One region of the Arthrobacter sp. UYCu512 genome, then DNA from elsewhere that is predicted to be linked to it. Evidence: predicted binding sites of a transcription regulator. Region 1 holds the regulator's gene; each other region holds the start of a gene.
The links. Region 1 encodes HrcA, which represses chaperone genes, less so after heat shock. Its sites were predicted from a motif close to TTNGCACTCGNNNNNNNCGAGTGCNAA; they were not measured.
Positions count from the first base shown of each region.

Region 2: a site for HrcA is predicted at 3,548-3,574, ahead of groES (co-chaperone GroES). Genes of this name have one in related genera too.
Region 3: a site for HrcA is predicted at 2,678-2,704, ahead of groL (chaperonin GroEL). Genes of this name have one in related genera too.

Region 1 covers NZ_JBEPPA010000002.1:21,307-27,287, forward strand. Annotated here, with positions in the region: gene ABIB49_RS02645 (GerMN domain-containing protein) at 1-190, shown strand, start outside; gene ABIB49_RS02650 (16S rRNA (uracil(1498)-N(3))-methyltransferase) at 233-1,021, opposite strand; gene dnaJ (molecular chaperone DnaJ) at 1,024-2,151, opposite strand; gene hrcA (heat-inducible transcriptional repressor HrcA) at 2,246-3,259, opposite strand; gene ABIB49_RS02665 (DUF3097 family protein) at 3,480-4,328, shown strand; gene ABIB49_RS02670 (DUF4870 domain-containing protein) at 4,472-4,891, shown strand; gene hemW (radical SAM family heme chaperone HemW) at 4,910-5,981, opposite strand, start outside.
Region 2 covers NZ_JBEPPA010000004.1:116,228-122,208, forward strand. Annotated here, with positions in the region: gene ABIB49_RS05695 (acyltransferase family protein) at 1-138, opposite strand, end outside; gene ABIB49_RS05700 (DUF389 domain-containing protein) at 291-1,259, shown strand; gene groL (chaperonin GroEL) at 1,398-3,008, opposite strand; gene groES (co-chaperone GroES) at 3,095-3,391, opposite strand; gene ABIB49_RS05715 (hypothetical protein) at 3,616-4,041, opposite strand; gene ABIB49_RS05720 (THUMP-like domain-containing protein) at 4,098-5,333, shown strand; gene ABIB49_RS05725 (shikimate 5-dehydrogenase) at 5,356-5,981, opposite strand, start outside.
Region 3 covers NZ_JBEPPA010000006.1:183,699-189,679, forward strand. Annotated here, with positions in the region: gene ABIB49_RS08350 (RNase H family protein) at 1-708, opposite strand, end outside; gene groL (chaperonin GroEL) at 857-2,494, opposite strand; gene ABIB49_RS08360 (ABC transporter substrate-binding protein) at 2,812-4,170, opposite strand; gene ABIB49_RS08365 (cold-shock protein) at 4,167-4,373, opposite strand; gene ABIB49_RS08370 (LytR C-terminal domain-containing protein) at 4,559-5,179, opposite strand; gene ABIB49_RS08375 (DUF3263 domain-containing protein) at 5,260-5,577, opposite strand; gene ABIB49_RS08380 (uracil-DNA glycosylase) at 5,663-5,981, shown strand, end outside.

The DNA.
Region 1 (5,981 bases):
CAACGGCAGCGTCGAGACAACATACCTGAACGGGACCCTCACAGCCGCCGCCGAGGCCGACCAGTCGGGCGCCTTCAGCCTGTCGGTCAACTTGGGGCCGGGCCGCTACGAGGTTCGGGTATCCCAGCTGGAAGACAGTAACCCGGCCGAGGACCTGAACGTTGATACCCGCGGGTTCACGGTCAAGTAGTCAACACCGCAGCGCCGGGCAGCAATCCGGAGCGTCGCCGCGCTACCAGCGGCCCAGAATATCGCTGGCCAGGACAGTCGCGGCGGGCCCGGCCGTGGACGAGCGAAGTACATGCCGGCCGAGCAGGGCTGTTACGGCACCGGCGTCGCAGAGCCGTGTCACTTCCCGCGGGCTGATGCCACCTTCCGGTCCCACAATCAAAAGTATCTCCCGGTAGCTGCCGGCGCTGCCACCGGTGGCCCCGGTGGCCCCGGTACCTTCCCAGGCCTCCAGCACCTGCCGCAGCGGACGCACGGCGTCCTCATGCAAGATGACGGCGAGGTCGGCGGCCGCCACGGCCCCCTGCAGTGCGGCGCTGTCGACGGCGGGGCGGACTTCGGGAATCCAAGCACGGCGCGCCTGCTTGGCCGCGGCGGTAACCACCGATTGCCACTTGGCATGGGCCTTGGCCGCACGGTCCGCCTTCCAGCGGACAATCGAGCGTTCAGCCTGCCAGGGCACCACGGCGTCGATCCCCAGCTCAGTGGCGGTCTCGGCGGCCAATTCATCCCGGTCGCCTTTCGCGAGGGCCTGGACCAGGACCAGCCGGGTCCCGGGCCGGGGTTCATCGGCCAGGACGGCGCACTTCACCGTCAGTTCGGCGGCTGCGACAGCCGCCACGGCGCCGGTGAGCCGCTTTCCGGCGCCGTCGGCGATGTCAACGGACTCCCCGATGCCGAGGCGCTTAACCGTCACCGCATGGCGCGCCTCCGGACCGTCAAGGACAAAGAGCGATCCCGGGGCCAGCCCGTCCAGGGTACCGGGGGCAGTAAAAAAGACCGGGTTACTCACGCCTACAGGTTACCGAACCGGTCCCGCAGCTTGGCGAAGACCCCGCCGCTCGCGGCAAGCTTCCCTTCGCTGAACTGTTCGCCGCGCAACTTGGCCAACTGCCGAAGCAAATCCTCCTGGGCGGCGTCGAGCCGGGCGGGGGTGTCGACCTGAAGATGAACCTTCAGGTCCCCGCGGCCGTAGCCGCGCAGGTGGGTTACGCCGAGGCCCCTAAGTGTCATAACTTCACCGGACTGGGTGCCGGCCTTGACGTCAATCTCCTGCTGGCCGTCGAAGGTGTCGAGGGTCAGTTCGGTGCCGAGTGCGGCCGCCGTCATCGGGATGCTCAGGCTCGCGTGCAGGTCGTCGCCGTCGCGAATGTAGGTGGCGTCCTCCTTGACCCGGATCTCGACGTAGAGGTCCCCGGCGGGACCGCCGGCAGGTCCGGCCTCGCCCTGGCCGGAGAGCTGGATGCGGGTGCCGGTGGCGACGCCGGCGGGGACCTTCACGGTCAGGGACCGACGGCTGCGAATCCGGCCCTGGCCGGCACATTCGTTGCAGGGATCCTTGATGACCGTACCGAAGCCCTCGCAGGAACCGCAGGGTGCCGTGGTCATCACCTGGCCGAGGATGGAACGGACAGCGCGCTGCACCTGGCCGCTGCCGCCGCAGATGTCGCAGCGTTCCGGGTGGCTGCCTTCGCGGCAGCAGGAACCCTCACAGCTGGGACAGGTGACGGCCGTGTCGACTTCGAGCTTCTTGTTGACGCCGAAAACGGCGTCGCGGAGCTCGATCCGGACGCTGATCAGGGCGTCCTGGCCGCGGCGGATCCTGGATGCCGGTCCGGCCTGGCCGCCGGCACCGAAGAACGTCTCGAAAATGTCCTGGAAAGCGAAGCCCTGGCCGGAGTAGCTGCCGCCGCCGGAGCCGTTGGCGTTGCCGTTTTCGTTGCCCGTGGTGTCGTAGATCCGGCGCTTCTGCGGATCGGAGAGTACCTCGTAGGCGTGCGTGACCGCCTTGAACCGCTCAGAGGCGTCGTCCCCCGGGTTCACGTCCGGGTGGAGGGTCCGCGCCAGCTTGCGGTAAGCCTTCTTGATCTCTTCTCCCGTGGCTTCGCGGGAGACTCCAAGAACGTCGTAGTGGCTGCTCAAAGTTGTTATCTCTTCCTGGTAGTACTGCCTGTTAAGGGGCACGAAGTCTGATGCCGGCCCCGCGGGCCGGTCGGTTGCGGGTGGACGCGGTCCGTCAGGGACCGAGAATCCGGGAAAGGTAGCGTGCGACCGCCCGGACGGCGGCCATGGTCGTCGGGTAATCCATCCGGGTGGGGCCCAGCACTCCGACTTTCGCCGTCGCGTCCGGGCCGTAGCCGGTGGCCACCACCGAGGCCTCGGCGAGTCCGTCGTAAGGATTTTCCCTGCCGATGCTCACCGTCACGCCCCGGGGGTCAGCTGCCATGTCGCCGAGCAGGCGAAGCATCACCACCTGTTCCTCCAGGGCTTCCAGCACGGGGCCGATGCTCAGCGGGAAGTCCACGTTTGACCGGGCCAGGTTCGCGGTTCCGGCCATGACCATCCGGTCCTCGCGGCTGCTGGCGGCCAGAGCCTCAATGCCGCGGGCCAGCGCCTGGGCGGCGCTGCGACGCGCGGGCGGGCAGTTGCCGATCACCGAGTGCAGCGACTGCGGCAAGAGGTTCAGCGGGGTCCCTGAGATGCCGCCGAGGAACCGCGTGCGCAGCTCCGACAAGGCCTCATCCGAAAGATCGTGCCCCACGTCAATGACGCGTTGCTCCACCTTCCCGGTGTCCGCGATGAGCACCGCAAGTACTTTACGGGGCGCCAGCAGGACAAATTCGACGTGCCGCACCTTGGCCCGGCTCAGATGGGGGTACTGCACAACGGCGACCTGGTTGGTCAGCTGCGAGAGCAGCCGCACGGTCCGGTCCAGGACGTCGTCGAGGTCCTCAGAGCCTTCCAGCAGGGCCTGGATGGCCCGGCGTTCGGCCGGCGAAAGCCGTTTGACCGCCGAAATCTGGTCCACAAAAAGCCGGTAGCCCTTGTCCGTCGGGATTCGCCCGGCACTGGTGTGCGGTGCCGTAATGAGCCCCTCGTCCTCCAGGGCCGCCATGTCGTTGCGGATCGTGGCACTGGACACGCCGAGGTGGTGCCGCTCCACGAGGGCTTTGGATCCCACGGGTTCGCGTGAATGGACGTAGTCTTCCACGATGGCGCGCAGCACTTCGAGTTTGCGTGGTTCGCTCACGCTCCACCTCCTGTCGACCGTCCCGCATTCGATGCCACCGCCCGCCGCACGCGCCGGACACACAGTGGCCGGGCACACAGTGGCTAGCACTCGACATGCCTAAGTGCTAACCAGTCTAATATGAGTCGCCGCGTTGTTAGCATTGAATTCGCTTCGGGCGTTCTTCCCGGGGCAGGTGTTTTGGGGCACAGCCCACCGAGCGCAAAGCAGTGTGTAACCGATGTCGTACCAGAACTGGGGGCCCCAGGACCTGTCCGCGCCCGCCAAAACCCAACTACCCGAAGTCGCCGTCGAGCGCGGAATGGTGCTCGAAGATGTGCAGTCCGGCTGGGTCGGCGCCGTGACCCGGGTGGAGAAGTCCGGCGGGATGCACGTCGTCGCCCTGGAAGACCGCCGGGGGAAGTCCCGGTCCTTTCGCCTCGGCTTCGGTTTTCTGCTGGAAGGCCAGCCGATCCGGCTGATGCCGCCGGCGCCCCGCGGGAGCGCGGCGGCCGCCGGGGCCCGCACCGCCTCGGGTTCCGTCCGCGTGGCGGGCCAGCGCGCCCAGATTGCCAAAGCCAGCCGGATCTGGGTGGAAGGCAAACACGACGCCGAACTCGTCGAAAAGGTCTGGGGTGACGATCTTCGGGTCGAGGGTATCGTCGTGGAGCCGTTGCATGGCATTGACGACCTCAGCGGGGCGGTGGCTGCCTTCCGGCCCGGCCCCGGACGCCGCCTCGGTGTGCTGGTGGACCACCTGGTGCCCGATTCCAAGGAATCCAGGATCGCGGCGGCCGTGATGGCCTCCCCCGGGGCGGCCGGAAACGTCCTGATCGTTGGCCACCCCTACGTCGATGTCTGGCAGGCCATCCGGCCCGCGGTCCTGGGGATCGAGAAGTGGCCGGTAATCCCCCGCGGTGTGGACTGGAAGACGGGTATCCTGACCGCGTTCGGCTGGCCGCACAGCACCAAGGAAGACATTGGCCTGGGCTGGCAGAAACTCCTCGGCACGGTCCACAACTACGCTGACCTCGAACCCTCCCTGCTGGGCCGGGTCGAGGAGGTCATCGACTTCCTGACCGTCCCCTGAACGCCGCCGCCGGACATTCCTGCCAGCGGGCCGATCCGTGATTGCGCGCACCAGCACGTATTCTTGGTATGGCGGTTGCGCTTCCGGCGCAGCAGCGGCATTTCCAGGCACCAAGGCACCACCGCAATCCGAAGGAAAACACCGTGGCAGATGAAGCACGCGAGCATAACGGCGACAAGGCTGGCTATGGCCGGCCCCCTTACCATGGCGTTCCCGCCAACGCGCTGCCGCTGACGGCCGGCGAGGACCGGCAATGGGCCACCTTGGCTCATTTCGGCGGCATCCTCGGTTGCGTGCCCTCGTTGCTGATCTACCTGATCTTCAAGGACCGCGGACCGTTCACGGCGCAGGAGTCCAAAGAAGCCCTCAATTTCACGCTTCCCCCGACAATTGCTGCCGTCGTGTGCAACCTCCTGGTCTTTATCCCGGTAGTGGGCAACATTTTCGCCGTGCTTGCCACTCTGATCTGGATCGCCGTCACCTGCTTTTCGGTCGCAGCCGGAATCCACGTCAACCGCGGCCAGCCGCACCGCTACGAGTTCAACTTCCGCTTTATCAAATAGGGCCCCGGGCACGCAGGGTTAGTCCGGCAGGATCCTGCGGACCACTGCGTCCGCCAGCAGGCGGCCTTTGAGCGTGAGGATGAGGCTGCCGTGGAAGGCCGCGACGGGCTCCACCAGGCCATCGGCGATGAGTCCCGCGACAGCATGCCGCCCGGTATCCCCCAGTCCGCCCAGACTGGCAATGTCCAGCCCTGAGTTCAGCCGCGCTTCGAGCATCACGCGCTCGACGTTGCGGGTCGCAGAATCAAGGGTCTCCCGGCCGGCTGCCGGGGAAAGCCCGGAACCCATCCGATTGGCGTAGGCAGTGGGGTGCTTCACGTTCCACCAGCGCACACCGCCCACGTGCGAGTGAGCGCCCGGGCCGACTCCCCACCAGTCATCGCCCCGCCAATAGGCGAGATTATGCCGGCAGGCCTGTTCCGGGCTGCGGGACCAGTTGCTGACCTCGTACCAGGACAGTCCAGCGGCGGAGATGAGTTCGTCGGCCAGTTCGTACTTTGCCGCATGGTCGTCGTCGTCAATTCCCGCTACCTCGCCACGGCGGATTTGCGCGGCAAGCTTCGTGCCATCCTCGATGATCAGTGCGTAGGCGCTGATGTGGTCAGGCTGATAGGACAACGCGGTCTCCAGCGAGAAGCGCCAGTCGGCCAGCGACTCCCCCGGCGTTCCGTAGATCAGGTCCAGGCTGACGGCGAGCCCGGCCTCCCGCGCCCATTGAACGGCCCGGGGAACCCGGCTGGGAGTGTGGGTGCGGTCCAGTACCTTAAGGACATGCGGCACCGCAGACTGCATGCCGAACGACACCCGGGTGAATCCGGCGTTGGCCAGCAGCTGAAGGGATTCGGGGGTGACCGAGTCCGGGTTCGCCTCAGTGGTGACCTCGGCCCCGGGCGCCAGGCCCCACGCCCCGATGGCGGCGGCAAGGATTCGGGCCAGGTCCCCGGCGGGGAGCAGTGTCGGCGTTCCGCCGCCGAAGAAGACAGTGCTCAGCGGGCGGGGCGGCAGGCCGCTGGCCGCCAGGACCGCCGCCGCAAAGGAAACTTCTGCCACCGCCGTGCCGGCGTAGGCGTCCTGCGAGGCGCCGCCACCG
Region 2 (5,981 bases), on a different contig from region 1:
GCCGAGCCACACGTGGTACGTGACCACCATCAGGACCGCAAGGGCGCGCAGGCCCTGGACTTCGGGCCGGTAGCCCGGTTGTGGGGGCGCCGGAGAACCCGCGACCGCCTGCTGCGGGCTGGCTGTGCTGCGCTCGATCGACACTGGGAGCCCTTCAGGCCGGTTTCCAAAACATCAATGTTACCGAGCCGTAATTTTTCTGGCCAATCACAGCGCGGTGACCGGCGGGCCAGCGGCAGGTTCCCCGCCGGCCCGGGGCTACCCTGTAACGAGCCAGAGGAGGCCCCATCGTGATCGCAGAGCTGCGTATTTGTGTTCCGGCCGAGTTGTCCGCCGCCGTGACGGACTGCTGCACCGGAGAGCTAGGCGTCGCGGAAGTTTCCCGCCAGCCGGGCGCTTCTGTCCTTCCCGCCGGGGACATCATCCACGTCCTGGTCGCCAGGGAATCCGTGGAGCGGCTCGTGGAGAAACTCCAAGCCCTGAATGTCCAGGAGCAAGGTTCGATCTCGGTGGCCATGCCGGAGTTGGTGCTCTCCGACCGTGCGGACAAGGCCACCGCCGACGCCCCCGGCGAAGGCGCGGACACCGTGATCTGGGACGAGGTATCCCGACAGACGGGCGAAGACTCGCGGCTTACGTGGAGCTACCTGGCGTTCCTGATCCTCGCGACCCAGCTGGCGGCCATCGGGATCGTCACGGATTCCACTATCGCCATTGTCGGGGCCATGGCGGTGGGACCGGAGTTCGGCCCCCTGGCGGCCCTGGCCGTGGCACTTGTCCGCGGCCAATGGCAGCTGGGCCGCAGTGCGGCACTGGCGCTTGGCGTCGGGTTCCCCGCGGCCATGCTGGCGGCCGCGCTCACGGCGTGGCTGTCAGTACCGCTGGGCCTCTTTCCGCCCGACGTGCTGGACCGCGGTTCTGCCGTCGACTTCATTTACCACCCGGGCCCCTATTCGCTCATCGTTGCCGTCCTGGCCGGGACCGCTGGGATGCTCTCCGTGATCAGCCGGCGGTCCGCAGCGCTGGTCGGGGTGTTCATCTCGGTCACAACGGTCCCGGCCGCGGGCTTCGTGGCGGTGGCCCTGGTCCTGGGCGAATACCAAAAGGCTGCCGGCTCGGCGGTGCAGCTGGGGCTGAACCTCGTGGGCATCGTCGCGGCCGCGGTTGCCGTGCTGATCTTTTACCGGCTCGTCACCAGACACCGGCTGCGGGGTGCGAGCCTGCGGCCACGACGGACCGCCACGGGGTCCAGACGCTGATGACTGCCTAAAACACACAAAAGACCGGACCAGCGGGTGCTGGTCCGGTCCTTTGTTTACTGGTCTTTGGCTGGCTGCTCCCTTGGCTGGCTGCTCCGAGGGAAACTGCGGCACCGTCCGGGGCGCCGCCGCCGGACCTTAGTGCTGGTGGCCCGCGTGCTCGTCCTCGTCGGCAGGCTTCTCGACCACGAGGGTTTCCGTGGTGAGCACCAGCGCCGCGATGGAAGCCGCGTTGCGCAGGGCCGCACGCGTCACCTTGACCGGGTCGATAACGCCGGCCGCGATGAGGTCTTCATATTCGCCGGTCTTGGCGTTGAAGCCCTGGTTGTTGGCTGATTCGGCCACCTTGGCGACCACCACGTAGCCGTCGAAGCCGGCGTTCTGGGCGATCCAGCGCAGCGGCTGGGTCAGTGCCCGGCGGACGATGCCGACAGCGGCGGCCGCGTCACCTTCGAGGGCCTTGACGGCAGGGTCCTCGTCGAGGGCCTTGAGGGCGTGGATGAGGGCAGCGCCACCGCCGGCCACAATGCCTTCTTCCAGGGCAGCGCGGGTCGAGGACACGGCGTCCTCGATGCGGTGCTTCTTTTCCTTCAGCTCGACTTCGGTAGCCGCGCCAACCTTGATCACGCCGATGCCGCCGGCCAGCTTAGCCAGGCGCTCCTGGAGCTTTTCCTTGTCCCAGTCGGAATCGGTGCGGGTCAGCTCGGCGCGCAGCTGGGAAACCCGGGCTGCGACGTCCTCGGCCGAACCGGCGCCGTCAACGATGGTGGTGTTGTCCTTGGTGACGGTGATACGCCGGGCAGTACCGAGCACCTCCAGGCCGACCGTATCCAGGCTGAGGCCCAGTTCCGGCGAAACAACCTGCGCACCCGTAAGGGTGGCGATGTCCTGCAGCATGGCCTTGCGGCGGTCACCGAAGCCCGGAGCCTTGACGGCAACGACGTTCAGGGTGCCGCGGATGCGGTTGACGATCAGCGTGGAGAGAGCCTCGCCGTCGACGTCCTCGGCGATGATAAAGAGCGGCTTGGAGCTCTGCAGCGCCTTTTCCAGCAGCGGCAGGAAGTCCTGGACGGATGAAATCTTGCCCTGGTTGATGAGGATCAGCGCATCTTCGAGGACTGCTTCCTGGCGTTCTGCGTCGGTGACGAAGTACGGGGACAGGTAGCCCTTGTCGAACTGCATGCCCTCGGTGAGGACCAGTTCGGTCTGCGTGGTGGAGGATTCCTCAATGGTGATCACACCATCCTTGCCGACCTTACCGAATGCCTCGGCCAGGAGCTCGCCGACCTCGTCGCTCTGTGCGGAGATGGAGGCGACGTTGGCGACCTGGGTGCCTTCGACCGGACGTGCGTTTTCGAGCAGGCGGGCAGCGACGGCTTCGACGGAAACCTCGATGCCGCGCTTGATCTCGCCCGGTGCGGCGCCTGCCGCAACGTTGCGGAGGCCTTCCTTAACAAGCGCCTGTGCCAACACAGTGGCGGTGGTGGTGCCGTCGCCGGCCACGTCGTTGGTCTTGGTGGCGACCTCCTTGGCAAGCTGCGCGCCAAGGTTCTCGTAGGGGTCGTCCAGTTCGACTTCACGGGCGATGGTGACACCATCGTTGGTGATCGTGGGGGCGCCCCACTTCTTGTCCAGCACAACGTTGCGGCCACGCGGGCCAAGCGTCACCTTGACCGTGTTGGCGAGCTTATCGATGCCGGCTTCAAGCGACCGGCGGGCAGCGTCGTTAAACGCAAGCTGCTTTGCCATGGTTTTTGTCCTTTCAAGACAGAACCCCGCGCAACTGACCTGTCAGAGATGAATCAGACGGATCGGCGGCGCGGGGTCCATAAGAGTTACTTTACGACGATCGCCAGGACGTCGCGGGCGGACAGTACGAGGTACTCGGTACCGCCGGTCTTGACTTCGGTTCCGCCGTACTTGGAGTAGATAACAACGTCGCCGACGGTGACGTCGATCGGAACGCGGTTGCCGTTGTCGTCAAAGCGGCCGGGGCCAACTGCAACAACTTCGCCTTCCTGCGGCTTTTCCTGCGCGGAGTCCGGGATAACCAGGCCGGAGGCCGTGGTCTGCTCGGCTTCGAGCGGGCGGACAACAATACGATCCTCAAGAGGCTTAATAGAGACCGACAAGGACCTCTCCTTTTCGTCAGCAAATTCGTGGACTTTAAAGCTGTGGTGCCAAGGCGCACAAACCGTCGTCGCGGTGCCGGCAGCGTACCTGGCAGGTCCAGCTTGAGTATTAGCACCCTCCTAGGGAGAGTGCTAATGACGACTCTATGTAAGTAGTTAGCACTCGGTCAAGGTGAGTGCCAGAATTTCGTCACCCGTTAACGCCGCACGACTGCCGGCTGCCCTCAGCCGAGGTCCTCGAAGTTCACGTCTTCGCCGTTGTCCGCGTCGCTGGCACCGGCCTCCCCCCGGTGCCGGTACAGCACCAGGGCGCCGGCGGCGGCAAGGACGACGCCGGCGGCCAGGACGACGATGCCGCCGGTTCGGGCCGCGGCATAAGTGTCCCGGATGTCCCTCGCCTCGTCGGTGGCGTCCGCAACGTCTTTGCCGCCGACGGAATAAACCGTGGCGTTGAAGGAATCAAGGAAAAAGATAATCACCAGCAGCGCCGCGCAAACCACCGCGAGCACAATGCCGGCGATCAGCGCCGGCCGGGCGTAACGGGCCAATCCCCGGCGGGTGGCCCGGCCGCCGTCGGCATCCCGGCCGGCGGTCCGGTCATTGGGGTCATCTGCGTCCGAGCCGGTGTTTGCCGTGCCGCTGTCTTCCATGCCGTCTAGCCTATCGGGCGCACGGCGCCTCGACTGCCTGAACTAGGCTTGATCCCATGGCTGACGCACCGCAGGACCAGATCGCCCCGCTCCTCAACCCCGCAGGCTGGGAGCTGCTGGCGTCACTGGGCGCGTACCGCGAGGACGAGGCGTTCCGCCTCAACGCAACCCTGCGGAAGGCCGGCCACTCCCCCGAACTCGTCTCTGCCGTGCTCACCCAGTCCCGGCTGCGGACCAAGGCCGAAGCCAAGTTCGGCGAGTTCGCCCGGCAGATGATTTTCACCCAAGCCGGTTTGGAACAGGCCACCCGGCTGACCGTGGCGGCGCGGCACGCGCAGCGCTTCGCGGCGGCAGGCGTTCGGCATGCAGCAGATCTCGGCTGCGGCCTCGGCGCCGATTCCATGGCGCTTGCATCGCTGGACATCACGGTCACGGCAGTGGAGCGGGACGAGACGACGGCGGCCTGCGCCACGATGAACCTGATCCCGTTCCGGAACGCCACAGTGCTGCACTCCGACGCGACGTCGGTTTCCCTCGAGGGAATAGACGGCGTCTGGCTGGACCCAGCACGCCGGACCACCTCCACCTCGGGCACAAAGCGCCTCTGGGACCCGGAGGACTTCTCCCCGCCGCTGTCCTTTGTTGAGTCCCTGGCCGGCGCCGGCATGGCGGTGGGTGTGAAGATGGGCCCGGGCATGCCGCACGACTCGGTACCCGGCAATTGCGAGGCCCAGTGGGTCTCGGTCGGCGGGGACGTCACCGAAGTCGCACTGTGGTTCAATGCGCTCCGGCGCCCGGGGATCCGGCGGGCAGCCCTCCTGCTCGGGCCTGCTGGGGCCGCGGAGCTCAGCAGCGCCGAGGATTTCAACGGCGGACCGGTCGCCCCGATCGGCCCGGTTGAGGGCTACCTTTACGAACCCGACGGCGCCGTCATCCGAGCCGGTCTGGTGGCCGACGTCGCACTCCAGCTGGGCGGCCACCTCGTGGACGAGCACATCGCTTACATCTGCGCGCCCGAACTTCTGGACACCCCTTTTGCCCGGGCGTTCAAAGTCCTGGACGTGATGCCCTACAACGTCAAGGCGCTCAAGGCCTGGGTCAGGGACCAGGGCATCGGAGTGCTGGACATCAAAAAGCGCGGCACCGCTGTCACTCCGGAGGAGCTGCGCAAACAACTGCTCCCCGGGGGTAAATCAGGCAGTGCCAAGAACAAGGGAAAGAAGGCGGCCACCCTGGTCCTCACCAGGATCGGCGAGGAGCGGGTGGCCATTTCGGTCGAGCCGGTCCAGTGACTCACCGCCGGATTCCGAGCGCCTACTGATCCCGCATAAAAGCCTCGGCTGCGTGGACCTGCTCGTCAGTGGGCCGGATCCCGGTGTAGAGCACAAACTGCTCCAGCGCCTGGATTGTCGCCACCTGCGCACCGGTGATGACCGTCTTACAGGCTGCACGGCCGGCCTTGATCAGCGGGGTCTCGGCGGGCAGCGCGACGACGTCGAAGACCACCGTCGCGGCGTCCAAAACCTCCTGCGGGAAGGATAGCGCCCCGGCGTCCGGCCCTCCGGCCATACCAATCGGGGTGACGTTGATGATCATGTCCGCCGCCCCCGCGCCGGCGGGATCGACGTCGGCGCGCCAGGCGAAGCCATAAAGCCCTGCGAGCGCCCGCCCCGCCTCCTCACTGCGCGCGATCACTGTGACGTCGCGGAACCCGGCATCACGCAGGGCGGCGGCGGTGGCCTTCGCCATGCCGCCGGCACCCAACAACCACACCGCGTAGGAGGCGGGTACTGCGTTGCGCTGCAGCAACTGCTCGATCGCCGTGTAGTCGGTGTTGTAGGCGGTCAGGGTGCCGCCGTCGTTGACGATGGTATTGACCGAATCGATGGCTTTCGCCGACGGGTCCATCACATCCACGAGCGCCGTCACGTCTTCCTTGT
Region 3 (5,981 bases), on a different contig from region 1:
CACTCCCGTGCGTCCGACGTCGGCGCGTGTGTCCGGGCGCAGCAACTCGCGTTCGAGTGCCTCGACGATCGCTTCCGGGCTCGCGTCAATGCCGGGTGCGGGCATTGCGTCCCCGTCGAGCTCGCTGAAGAGGTCCGGTTCGTCAAAAACGGACGCCTCAGCGAGAATCCGCTGCTGGCGGGCCGCCGCCGATTGGGGCACCGTCCGCCCGGTTGTGGGCGGCGCTGCGGCTGCGGTGTTCTCGGAACCGAACCCGGGACCCTGACGGACTGCAACACCCTGCTGGTAGGCCGTCGCAGCGGCCCGGGCCCGGTCATCCGCCGCCTCGTTAAGATCATGCCCGGCGTGGCCGCGCACCCATTCGAAGGTGTACTTGCGGCCCACCAGGGCCTGGTCAATTTCCTTGAGCAACTCCACATTCATCACCGCCTTGCCGTCGGCTTTGCGCCAGCCCTTGCGCTTCCATCCTGGCATCCACTTGGTGACGGAATTGATGACGTACTGGCTGTCGCAGAGGATGTGCAGATCCTCGCCGGACAGATGCGCGGTCGAGCGCACCAGGTCCAGCACTGCCATAAGCTCGCCCATGTTGTTGGTGCCGTGCGGCCATCCCCCGGCCCGCCAGCAGTCATCGTCCACGTACCAGGCCCACCCGGCCGGGCCGGGATTTCCTAAAGCCGAACCGTCGGCTGCTGCTGTAATTGTCACTGCACCATCCTGCCAGACCCGCACCGGCGTCGGCGCCCCCGCAGGGGTGGTTGGGCACTTACGCCGACGGCGGCCCCGCCCGAAGGAGGGACCGCCGTCGTGCTACGCACATTTCAGGGCCGAGGTTCCGGCCCCGGCAGTCGGTTGGTTAGAAACCGCCCATGCCGCCCATGCCGCCCATGTCGTCGCCGCCACCCATGGCCGGAGCGTTCTTCTCCGGCTTGTCGGCCACAACGGCCTCGGTGGTGAGGAACAGGCCGGCAATGGATGCCGCGTTCTGCAGTGCAGAGCGGGTGACCTTGACCGGGTCGTTGATGCCGGCAGCCAGCAGGTCGACGTATTCGCCGGTTGCAGCGTTCAGGCCGTGGCCTGCGGGCAGGCCGCGGACCTTGTCGACCACAACGCCGGGCTCGAGGCCGGCGTTGAAGGCGATCTGCTTCAGCGGAGCGTCGATGGCAACGCGGACGATGTTCGCGCCGGTTGCTTCGTCACCCGTGAGGTTCAGGTTGGCGAAAGCCTTGAGGCCGGCCTGGATCAGGGCAACACCACCGCCGGCGACGATGCCCTCTTCAACAGCAGCCTTCGCGTTGCGGACAGCGTCTTCGATGCGGTGCTTGCGTTCCTTGAGCTCGACCTCGGTTGCGGCACCGGCCTTGATGACTGCAACGCCGCCGGCCAGCTTGGCCAGCCGCTCCTGCAGCTTCTCGCGGTCGTAGTCCGAATCGGAGTTCTCGATCTCGGAACGGATCTGGGAGACGCGGCCGGCGATCTGGTCGGCGTCGCCTGCCCCCTCGACGATGGTGGTCTCGTCCTTGGTCACAGTGACCTTGCGGGCGCGGCCCAGGAGTTCGAGTCCGGCGGTCTCAAGCTTGAGGCCGACTTCCTCGGAGATGACCTGGCCGCCGGTGAGGATGGCGATATCGGCAAGCTGCGCCTTGCGGCGGTCACCGAAGCCCGGAGCCTTGACGGCAACGGACTTGAAGGTGCCACGGATCTTGTTGACGATCAGGGTGGCCAGGGCCTCGCCCTCGATGTCTTCGGCAATGATCAGCAGCGGCTTGGAGGACTGCATGACCTTTTCGAGGACAGCAACCAGTTCCTTGACGTTGGAGATCTTGGAGTTGACGATCAGGATGTAGGGATCCTCGAGGACCGTTTCCTGGCGCTCAGCGTCGGTGACGAAGTAAGCGGAGATGTAGCCCTTATCAAAGCGCATGCCTTCGGTGAGCTCCAGCTCCAGGCCGAAGGTGTTCGACTCCTCGACGGTGATGACACCTTCCTTGCCGACCTTATCCAGGGCCTCGGCAATCAGGGCGCCAATCTCGTTGTCACCGGCAGAGATGGACGCGGTGGCGGCAATCTCTTCCTTGGTTTCGATTTCCTTGGCGGAGGCCAGGAGCTCGCGGGTGACGGCTTCAACAGCCTTTTCGATGCCGCGCTTGAGGGACAGGGGATCAGCTCCGGCCGCGACGTTGCGCAGGCCTTCCTTGACCAGGGCCTGAGCCAGCACGGTAGCGGTGGTGGTTCCGTCGCCAGCGACGTCATCCGTCTTCTTGGCAACTTCCTTGACCAGCTCGGCGCCGATCTTTTCGTAAGGATCGTCCAGCTCGATCTCCTTGGCGATGGAAACACCATCGTTGGTGATCGTGGGGGCGCCCCACTTCTTTTCGAGGACGACGTTGCGTCCACGCGGGCCGAGGGTGACCTTGACGGCGTCGGCGAGGATGTTCAGGCCCCGCTCAAGGCCGCGGCGTGCCTCTTCATCAAATGCAATGATCTTGGCCATAACGGCAGTAGTCCTTTCGGGACAGTCGTTAAGAATGAACCTATGCTGCGGTGCCCGCGACGGACGATCCTTGCCCGGCGGCCTCTGTATGCCGCCAGGCCAGGGATCTCACCCCAACCAGGTATTTCTCTCGCTCCCGGCCCGGCTGCCTCAACTCCGCAGCCGGGCGAACCGGGCGTCGTTTTAGCAGTCAATGCGCAGGAGTGCTAACTCAATAATTAGCACTCCCCCGGGGAGAGTGCAAGCAGTAGGCTCGCCGAAAAGCTGCTGTCGGCCAACTGGCACCGTTCCGCAACGACGCAATACGCTACGGGCGATCACTTCCCGCTGCTGCCCGCCGTTTCGCTGCCGCTCATGGTTGCCGTGTTGTCCGGTCCGTAGGTGTAGAGAACGTAGTTTGCGGAGCTGACGTCACCGTGGGCATCGAAAGTGATCCGCCCGGATTGGCCGTCGTAGTCGGGACGCTTGCCGGCCCGCAGCGTGTCAAGGCATTCCTGGTAGCTCTTGCACACGTCGGCCGCGCCCGAAGGCCCGGTGCCGCCGGACGTGCCGGCGCTGCCGCCTGAGACCGCCACGAGACCGGCCGCGATGGAGGTGCCGGCGTCATCCTGCGCCGCTGCGGCGGCGATGGCGGCGAGGTTCACGGCGTCGTAAGCCTCCGCGGCAAACGCCATGTCCTTCAGCCCGGGATCCACGGAGACCAGCTCGCCCTGGAATTTTGCGGAGGCGAAAGTTCCCGGCAGGATCCCGCGGGCACCGTCGAGGGCGCTGGAGCCGAGTCCTGGACCGTACTGGTTGACAGCCCCGTCGGCGAGGATGAGCTTCTTTCCGGCAACTCCGGCGTTGTTCAGCTCGGCGATGGCGCCTTGGGCGGCTGCGCGCGAAATCAGCACGACGGCATCTGGATCCGCGGCCTTGACGGCAGCCGCCGCCTGCTGCGCCTGTCCCGGGGCGAACCCGACGACGGCGGCGGTCCCGAGGCCGGACGCCTTGGCCGCGGCTGCCACGGCGTTGGCTACGTCCTTTCCGTAGCTGCCTTCTTCGTACACCACGCCGATGGTTGCGGCGCCACCGTCCTTGGCGAGCTTAACGAGGACGGGTGCCTGTGCGATGTCGGCCGCCGAAGTCCGGAAATAGAAGCCCTTACTTGGATAACTGCTGAGGCCGCTGGCGGAATTTGCTGGTGAAATCACGGCAATCCTGGCAGCGGACAGGACATCGATGGCGGCCGGCGCCCTGCTGGAATCCGTTGGACCGATAACTACGTCGGCTTTGGCGGCCACCAGCGCCTTGGCCTGCGCTGCCGTGTCACCACTGATTGTTGCCGGCAGCAGTTCCACCGGTTTGCCCTTGTGCCCGCCGGCGGCATTGATCTCCCTGACGGCCAGTTGCGCCGCCGCCTGTTGGGGGGCGTTAAGGAAATTCTGCGCCCCGGTATTGTCCAGGATCAACCCGATGCGCAGGGTGCCGTCACCGCTCGCTTCTGCCGGTTCAACGCGGGCGCCCCCGGCCGGGCCCAGGCAGGCGGTGGTGGTCAACGCGGCCACAGCAGCCACCACGGCCGCTCGTCCCAGCCGCAGCGTGGCCAGCCGGCGGGCGACAGTGCCGGCGTCGGCCCGTCGAGCGGACACGTCGTGGCCTGGGCCGCTGGACGCCTGCGGTGCGGTGTCCGTCACGGGGCGGGCCTGACGCTTTCGGCCTGCGGGCCCTTCTCGCCCTCGCCGACTTCGAGCTCCACACGCTGGCCCTCCGCCAGGGAACGTTGGCCGTCCCCCGCAACGGCAGACCAGTGCACAAAGACGTCTGCGCCGGAGCTGTCTACGGTGATAAAGCCGTAGCCCTTTTCGGCGTTAAACCACTTGACGGTTCCCAATGCCATGGTGTCCACACTTTCAGTTGCCCAGCGGGCGCCCCAGCATCCGCCGGGCCGCGGAGTGCTAAAAACTAAGTCCGCAAGTACTGTACCCGCAGCTTTATGCTGCCGCGCAGCCCGGAGGCGTCGCTGCCGGTCAATAGTTATTTAGGCGTAATCGGAACAGCTATCTAAGGCGCAATCGGACCGGGTTACGCGAATCCGGGCGCCAGGACAACAACGAGTGGCAGCTGGAATTCGGCGGAATCCACCACGCTCGGGATGCCCAGGAGTTGGCCAAGGGCCTCGGCATTGTCCTTCTGCCCGACCCCGTTGTAGAAGACCACCGAGCGCTGCTGCGGCAATCCGCCCCAGTTTCCGAGCGCGCCGACAGTCCAGCCGGCGGTGGAAACGGTTCCGCCCACCCGGTTCGCCAGCCCTGCCGTGGCGGTGCCGTTGAAGATGGCCACGGGCTGGGTTTTGTCGATGGCTGCGGCCGGGGTGGTGGCTGCGGGAGTCGCAGCCGGCGACTCGCTGGCCGGCGGGCTGGAAGGGGCTTCGCTGGAGGCAGCAGTGGCGGCAGGGACGGCAGATGCAGCGGCGCTGCTGCCGCTCTGCCCGACTGCTGCCTGCGTGCTGTCGGCAGCGGAGGAGAAGCCGGTCTTCGGCAGAAAAATGAACGCGACGAGGCCAATGGCCAAGGCCGCGGCGCCGGCGCCCAGGATCGGGCCCAGGCGGCGGCGGTGGCGTGATTCGGCGACCGTCCGGTGGACACCTTGGCGTGCGGAGGTCTCCGGGACCCGATCGAATTCATCCCGAGCGTATTTGGTCATGGTAGAACGATGTCCTTGCTGATTTCTGACGATCCGGCCGCGCTTGCTGGCGCGCAGCAATGTGCGCATCCGGCAGTGATTTACGCGTCTGAGCCCAAGCGGCGGGCAGTGCGCGCACGTTGGCGTGACGTACGTAGTCTACGCAGTCTCTTCACCAACATCGGATCATGGGCCAGTGCATCCTCGGTGTCGATAAGGGCGTTGAGGATCTGATAATAGTGGGTGGCGGACAGATCGAAGAGTTCGCGGATGGCTTGTTCTTTGGCGCCGGCGTATTTCCACCACTGCCGTTCCAACGCCAGCATTTGCTGGTCCCGGCTGCTCAGCGGCGACTCCGGGTTGATCCCGGCGACAGGAGATTCTGCCCTCGAAAGGTGCTCTTGTGCTTGTTCGGCCACGACACGCTCCCTGGCTGGATCCGATGAAAAGTATCCCCCCATGCTACGGGCGAATAACACCCTTGTCATTTGCCGGCCTGCAAGAATGGGCTCTGTGCATGACTCCGACTTCCCTTCCTCCGATGCCCTTTTCGAGCTGGAGCCCACAGCGGGCCAGGCCGCGGGTTTTAGTGAGTTGGCCCGCCTGCCCCTGGATGAGCTCGTCGCCGACGACTGGGCTGAGGCCCTGGCCCCGGTCGAGGGGCAATTGCGGGACGTCCTGGCCTACCTGGGCCGGGAGTCTTCCGGCGGTCACAACGTCTTGCCGGCTCCGTCAAAGGTGCTGCGGGCCTTCCGGCAGCCTCTGGCGGAAGTCCGGGTGCTGATTCTGGGCCAGGACCCGTATCCGACGCCGGGCCATGCCG